One region of the Streptomyces sp. NPDC102258 genome, then DNA from elsewhere that is predicted to be linked to it. Evidence: predicted binding sites of a transcription regulator. Region 1 holds the regulator's gene; the other holds the start of a gene.
What was found. Region 1 encodes HspR, which represses chaperone genes until heat shock. Its sites were predicted from a motif close to TTGAGNNNNNNNNNCTCAA; they were not measured.
Positions count from the first base shown of each region.

Region 2: a site for HspR is predicted at 1,612-1,630, ahead of lon (endopeptidase La). Genes of this name have one in related genera too.

Region 1 is NZ_JBVJLO010000007.1:98,669-102,071, reverse strand. Features, by position in the region: gene ACZ6ZT_RS14195 ((2Fe-2S)-binding protein) at 1-18, opposite strand, end outside; gene ACZ6ZT_RS14190 (hypothetical protein) at 18-296, opposite strand; gene ACZ6ZT_RS14185 (helix-turn-helix transcriptional regulator) at 399-1,430, shown strand; gene ACZ6ZT_RS14180 (heat shock protein transcriptional repressor HspR) at 1,526-1,990, opposite strand; gene dnaJ (molecular chaperone DnaJ) at 1,992-3,179, opposite strand; gene grpE (nucleotide exchange factor GrpE) at 3,219-3,403, opposite strand, start outside.
Region 2 is NZ_JBVJLO010000004.1:259,817-263,219, forward strand. Features, by position in the region: gene lon (endopeptidase La) at 1-1,589, opposite strand, end outside; gene ACZ6ZT_RS09135 (SDR family NAD(P)-dependent oxidoreductase) at 2,027-2,884, shown strand; gene ACZ6ZT_RS09140 (glycosyltransferase family 39 protein) at 2,981-3,403, opposite strand, start outside.

The DNA of each region.
Region 1 (3,403 bases):
GCGGTCGTCGGGGGTCATCAGGCGGCCGTCACGGGCGCGGTGTTCCAGCCGCTGTCGGACTGGACGGTCGGCACGACGTTCCAACCGCTGTCGAGCTCACCGTCCGCCACGGTGTTCCAGCCGCTGTCCGCCTTGCCGGCCGGCCTGGCGTTCGTACCGCTGTCCGTCGGCGCGACGTTCCAACCGCTGTCGGCCAGAGCACCCCCCGCGTCGCCGTTGACAGCGCCGACTGCCCCAAAGACCGCAACAGCGGAGAAAACAACGGCAAGCGCCGAGCGAAGCATTCTCTTGTACATGGTCGGCTTCGTCCTCACTTGATGGAATCCTCTCCCCCGCATGTCAGACCATGGCTCATTCAGGCACGTTACGGCCACAGGGACGATGCATCATGTTCTTGCATGTTCAGGACCCTGGGGGGTGGAGATTTGCCCATAAGCGACACAAACCCGACACATCCCCACCCCGTGACGGCGATGTGCGACGAGGGGGCCCGGCTCTACGCGGCGGCGCTGAGCACCGGACGGGTACCGCGCAGCGAGGTGGAAAACGTTCCCTGCCTGCTGGAATTCGCTCTGCTGCGTCCCGACCCGGATGACGCGAACCAGCTCCGCGCGGTTCCGCCCGCCGTCGCACTGGCGCAGCGCCTCCACCCGCTGGAGCGCGAGATCCAGGACCGGCGGCGCAGTGCGATCGACCTTACCGACGCATTCGAGCCGTTCCTGACCATCAGCGCGCAGAACCCCGCCAACACCCACGCCATCACCGTGCTGGAGGGGTTCGACCAGATCAACGCGGCCCTGGACCTGGCGACGGCCGAGTGCCACACGGAGATGCTGACGGTCCAGCCGGGCGGCGCCCGCCCCTCCTACGCCCTCAGCGAGGCCCTGGAGCGCGACGCCCCGCTGATCGACCGCGGGGTCAGCATCCGCACGCTCTACCAGCACACCGCCCGGCACAGCCAGGGCACGCTCGCCTACGTGGACCGGATCTCCGCGGGCAAGGTGGAGATCCGCACCCTGGAGGAGCTGATCGAGCGGCTCATCGTCTTCGACCGCACGGTGGCCTTCATCCCGGTCAGCGACGACCGGCGGGTGGCGCTGGAGCTGCGCCATCCCGGGCTGGTCGACTACCTGATCAAGGTGTTCGAGCAGCTGTGGCGGCGGGCCGTGCCGCTCAGCGACGAGGTCACGTACACGCACATGCCCGACGGGATCTCCGGCGTCCAGCGCTCCATCGCCCAGCTGCTGATCGAGGGGCACGTGGACGAGGCCATCGCGCGCCGGCTGGGGATGAACGTACGGACCTGCCGCGCCCACATCGCCCGGCTGGCCACCGCCCTGGGCAGCGGCAGCAGGGCCCAGCTGGGCTATCTCATCGCCCAGTCCGGCATCCTGCACACCGAGGGCCCCCCGGACCTTCCGGAGGCCTGAGAGGGCCGCACAGGGCCTCGGACACCCCCCGTACGTACGAAGGCCCCGCCCGGGATTCCGGGCGGGGCCTTCGTACGTACGGGAGGGGGCGCGCGTCAGTCCAGCGGGCGCTTGGGGCGCCAGACGACCAGCGCGTTGCCCGGCTGCGGCGGCTGGTACGGGACCAGGTCGCGCCGGTAGGAGGCGTGCACCTGGGCCTCGCGGGCCTTGAGGGCGGCGGCCGCCCCGTCCACCGCGCTGGACAGCTCGGCGACGCGCTGCTGGAGCGCGGCCACCTGGTTCTCCAGCTCGATGATCCGCTTGATTCCCGCCAGATTGATGCCCTCGTCCTGGGACAGCGCCTGCACCGTGCGGAGCAGTTCGATGTCCCGGGCGGAGTAGCGCCGGCCGCGGCCGGCCGTGCGGTCCGGGGAGACCAGGCCGAGCCGGTCGTACTGGCGGAGGGTCTGCGGATGCAGGCCCGAGAGCTGGGCGGCCACCGAGATCACGTAGACCGGGGTCTCGTCGGTCAGCTGGTAGGCACCACTGCCGAAACGGGTCTGTCGTCGACGGCCGTCCATGTCATGCTCCCTTCGCGGACTCGAACAGCAGGGCGCGCGGGTCCTCGGACCCCACCGCGTCGCGATACGTCTCCAGGGCCTCGCGGGCCTTGTCGGACAGGTCCGTCGGCACCGCCACCTCCACCGTGACGAGCAGGTCGCCGCGGGTGCCGTCCTTGCGGAGGGCGCCCTTGCCGCGGGCCCGCATCGTACGGCCGCCGGGGGTGCCCGGGGGGAGTTTCAGCGTGACCGCCGGACCGTTCAGGGTCGGCACCTTGATGTCGGCGCCCAGCGCGGCCTCCGTGAAGGTCACCGGGACCGTCACCGTGAGGTTGTCGCCCTTGCGGCCGAACACCGGGTGGCTGTCCACGCGGACGACCACGTAGAGGTCGCCCGCCGGGCCGCCGCGCTCGCCGGGAGCGCCCTTGCCGCGCAGCCGGATCCGCTGGCCGTCGGAGACGCCCGCCGGGATGCGGACCTGCATGGTCCGCGAGCTGCGGGCCCGCCCGCTGCCCTTGCAGACGTCACAGGGGGTCTCCGCGATCAGGCCGCGGCCCTTGCAGTCCGCGCAGGGGTCGGTCAGCGAGAAGCCGCCGCCGCTGCCGCGGGACACCTGGCCGGTGCCGACGCAGGTCGGGCACACCCGGGGGGTGCCGTTCTTGTCGCCGGTGCCGGAACAGGCCTTGCAGGGGGCCTGCGAGGACATCCGCAGCGGGACGGTCGCGCCGTCCACCGCCTCCGTGAAGGAGAGCGTCACCTCGGACTCGACGTCCTGGCCGCGGCGCGGCTGGGCACGGGTCCCCGCGCCCGGGCCGGCGCCCCGGTTGAACAGGCCGCCGAAGACGTCGCCGAGGCCGCCGCCGAAGCCGCCGGCTCCCGCGCCGCCCCCGCCCTGGGCGCCCCCGAAGAGGTCGCCCAGGTCGAAGTTGAAGGAGCCGCCGGCCCCGCCCGGACCGGGGCGGAAGCCGCCGTTGCCGAACAGGGCGCGGGCCTCGTCGTACTCCTTGCGCTTCTTGGCGTCGCCGAGGACGTCGTTCGCCTCGGAGATCTCCTTGAAGCGCTCCTCGGCCGCGGCGTCGCCCTTGTTGGCGTCCGGGTGGAACTCGCGCGCGAGCTTCCGGTACGCCTTCTTGATCTCGGCCTCGGTGGCGTCCTTCGGGACACCGAGGACCTTGTAGTAGTCCTTCTCGACGAAGTCCTTCGTGCTCATCCCCGGTGGCCCTCCTCTCGGTTCCCTACGTGTGTCGCGTCAGCCCTTTTCGGGGTCATCCTGGTCCTTGTCGGACGGCTTCTCGCCCTCCGCCGACTCGGACTTGGCGGCGGGCGCCGCGCCCGGCTGGGGCTCGGCGACCGCGACCCGCGCGGGGCGGATCGTACGCTCGCCGATCCGGTACCCCGGCTGCAGGATCGCCACGCAGGTGTCCTCGGTGACGT
Region 2 (3,403 bases), on a different contig from region 1:
ACCACCTCGTCGGCGGCCAGCCCGGCGCGCTCCAGCTGCCGGGGCAGCAGGTGGTCGCGGGCGATGACGACCTTCTCGTCCTCGGTGTAACCGTCGAGGCGGACGAGCTCCATGCGGTCGGCGAGCGCCTCGGGGATGGCTTCGAGCACGTTCGCGGTGGCCAGGAACACCACGTCGCTCAGGTCCAGCTCCACCTCCAGGTAGTGGTCGCGGAAGGTGTGGTTCTGCGCGGGGTCCAGCACCTCCAGCAGCGCGGCCGCCGGGTCGCCGCGGAAGTCGGAGCCGACCTTGTCGATCTCGTCCAGGAGCACGACCGGGTTCATCGAGCCGGCCTCCTTGATGGCCCGCACGATGCGGCCGGGCAGCGCGCCGACGTACGTACGGCGGTGGCCGCGGATCTCGGCCTCGTCCCGTACGCCGCCGAGGGCGACGCGGACGAACTTGCGGCCCATCGCATGGGCCACCGACTCGCCGAGGGAGGTCTTTCCGACGCCGGGAGGCCCGACCAGCGCCAGGACGGCGCCCCCGCGCCGCCCGCCGATGACGCCCATGCCCCGCTCGAAGCGGCGCTTGCGCACGGCGAGGTATTCGGTGATGCGGTCCTTCACGTCGCTGAGCCCGGCGTGCTCGGCGTCGAGGATCGCACGGGCGCCGCGGATGTCGTACTCGTCCTCGGTCCGCTCGTTCCAGGGCAGCTCCAGCACCGTGTCGAGCCAGGTCCTGATCCAGGACCCCTCGGGCGACTGGTCGCTGGCCCGTTCCAGCTTCTCGACCTCCTTGAGGGCGGCCTCGCGCACCTTCTCGGGCAGGTCGGCGGCCTCGACGCGGGCGCGGTAGTCGTCGGACTCCTCGCCGTCCTTCTCGCCGTTCAGTTCGCGCAGTTCCTTGCGGACGGCTTCGAGCTGGCGGCGCAGCAGGAACTCGCGCTGCTGCTTGTCGACGCCGTCCTGGACGTCCTTGGCGATGGACTCGGCGACGTCCTGCTCGGCGAGGTGGTCGCTGAGCGCCTTGACGGCGAGCCTGAGGCGGGTGACCGGGTCGGCGGTCTCCAGCAGTTCTACCTTCTGGGCGACGCTCAGGAACGGCGAGTACCCGGAGTTGTCGGCGAGCGCCGAGACCCCCTCGATCTGCTGGACCCGGTCCACGACCTGCCAGGCGCCGCGCTTCTTCAGCCAGCTGGTGGCGAGGGCCTTGTACTCCTTGACGAGCTCGGTGACGGCGCCGGGCAGCGGATCGGGCACCGTCTCGTCGACGGTCTCGCCCTCCACCCACAGCGCGGCCCCCGGGCCGGTGGTCCCGGCGCCGATACGGACGCGGCCGCGGCCGCGGATGAGCGCTCCCGGGTCCCCGTCGGAGAGCCTGCCGACCTGCTCGACGGTCCCGAGCACACCGGTGCCGGTGTACGTGCCGTCGACGCGGGGCACGAGCAGCACCCGGGGCTTACCGGTCCCGGCCGCCGCCTGCGCCGCCTCCACGGCCGCGCGCACCTCGGCGTCGGACAGGTCCAGCGGTACCACCATTCCGGGCAGCACGACCTCGTCGTCGAGCGGCAACACGGGCAGGGTGAGCGTTACGGACGTCGAAGCCATGATCTTCCCTCCGGCAGTGAAGTTGAGCTATGCCGACTCAATGCATGTGCGCCGCCCAATGTTCCCCAACCAGCGTTCGCCGGGGGCGAACACCCGCCCCGCGGGGAAACGAGCTGCGGCTCGGCGTCCAGCACCCGGAGGACGGCCCGCTCAGGCCGATGCGGCGGCTGGTCGGCGAGGAGGAGGTGTGCGTGTTCTGCGGCGACGAGGGAAACGTCGCCGCAGAACCCTGGCGCCACGAGGACGGCGGACTGCGGGACTGGCTCGTCTGCCTGGCCTGCGGCACGAGCAACCAGCGCCACGCCACGGAACCACCGCCCCGGCCCCCTGACGCGCCGAGACGAACCGTCTTGACTGACGATCACCCCCAGAGGCACACTGACAACCACCAAGACGAACCGTCTCGTCTTGCACACTACGACGACGGGAGCCCACCCATGCGCACTCCATCCGCCGACACCGGCCGGGTCTGGTTCGTCACCGGCGCCAGCCGCGGCCTCGGCCGGGCCTTCGCCGACGCGGCCCTGGCCGCCGGCGACCGCGTCGCCGTCGCCGCCCGCAGCACCGAGCCGCTGGAGGAACTCGCCGCCGCCCATCCCGGCCGGGTGCTGCCCCTCCCCCTGGACGTCACCGACCGGGACGCCGTCTTCGCGGCCGTCGCCGAGGCCGTACGCCACTTCGGGCGGCTCGACGTCGTCGTCAACAACGCCGGGACGCTGACCATGGGCATGGTCGAGGAGTTCACCGAGGCCGAGGCCCGCGCCCAGCTGGAGGTCAACTTCTTCGGCGCGCTGTGGGTGACCCAGGCCGTCATGCCGGTCCTGCGCGGACAGGGCGCGGGACACCTCGTACAGATATCGAGCATCGGCGCCCTCAGCGGCTTCCCCAGCACCGGGCTCTACAGCGCGAGCAAGTGCGCCCTGGAGGGGATGAGCGAGGCCGTCGCCATGGAGGCGGCCGGCTTCGGGGTGAAGGTGAGCATCGTCCAGCCCGGCGGCTACTGGACCGACCTCTACACGGCGATGCACGCCACCACCCCGCAGGAGCCGTACGCCCCGCTGCGGGCGGAACTGGAGCAGCAGTTCGCGGAGGGCTCCGTCGACAGCGACCCGGCACTCGCCGCCCGCGCCCTGCTCACCCTGGTCGACAGCGACGAACCGCCGCTGCGCCTGCTGCTGGGCAGCATGGTCTACGACCTGGCCTTCGACATCGCCCGCCGCCGCATGGCCACCTGGGCCTCCTGGGAACCGGTCAGCCGCGCCGCAGAGGCGGCGGTACCCGCGCCGACCGCCTGAGCGCCGGGCGCCTGCGGGCCGGGGGGCGCTGGGAGGCGGGGAGGGCGATGCGGTCTGCTGTGTGGGCGAGCCGTCTGGGGCGGGGCGCAACCCCCCTCACCCGCAACCCCCCCGTTTCGCGTACACCGCCACGCGGGCGCCCCTGACCTGGGTTACCGAGCAGCGGTCGAAGGCCGTGGTCAGGGTGTCGCGTTTGGCGGCTTCCGGGGGGTACGGGTCCTGGGGCTGGTCCGGGGGGTCCAGGAGGGCTATCACCCTGGGGGAGGCCAGCAGGGCCTCGCGGATGCGGGGCGGGGGGAGTTCGGTGCCGTGGAGGGTGTGCGAAGCCGTCGGGGGGCCGTCCAGGGCGATGTCGCGCAGGCCCTCGTACACCGTCGGCGAGGACAGCAGCCACTCGCGGCGCCGGGACGGCATGAAGAGCACCGCGTCGCCCGGGCGCGCGCGTTCCCGTACGGCGGCGGCGACCGCGAGGGCGTCGTCCTTGCGGCTCTCGGGGGTGCGCAGCCACGCCGACCAGCA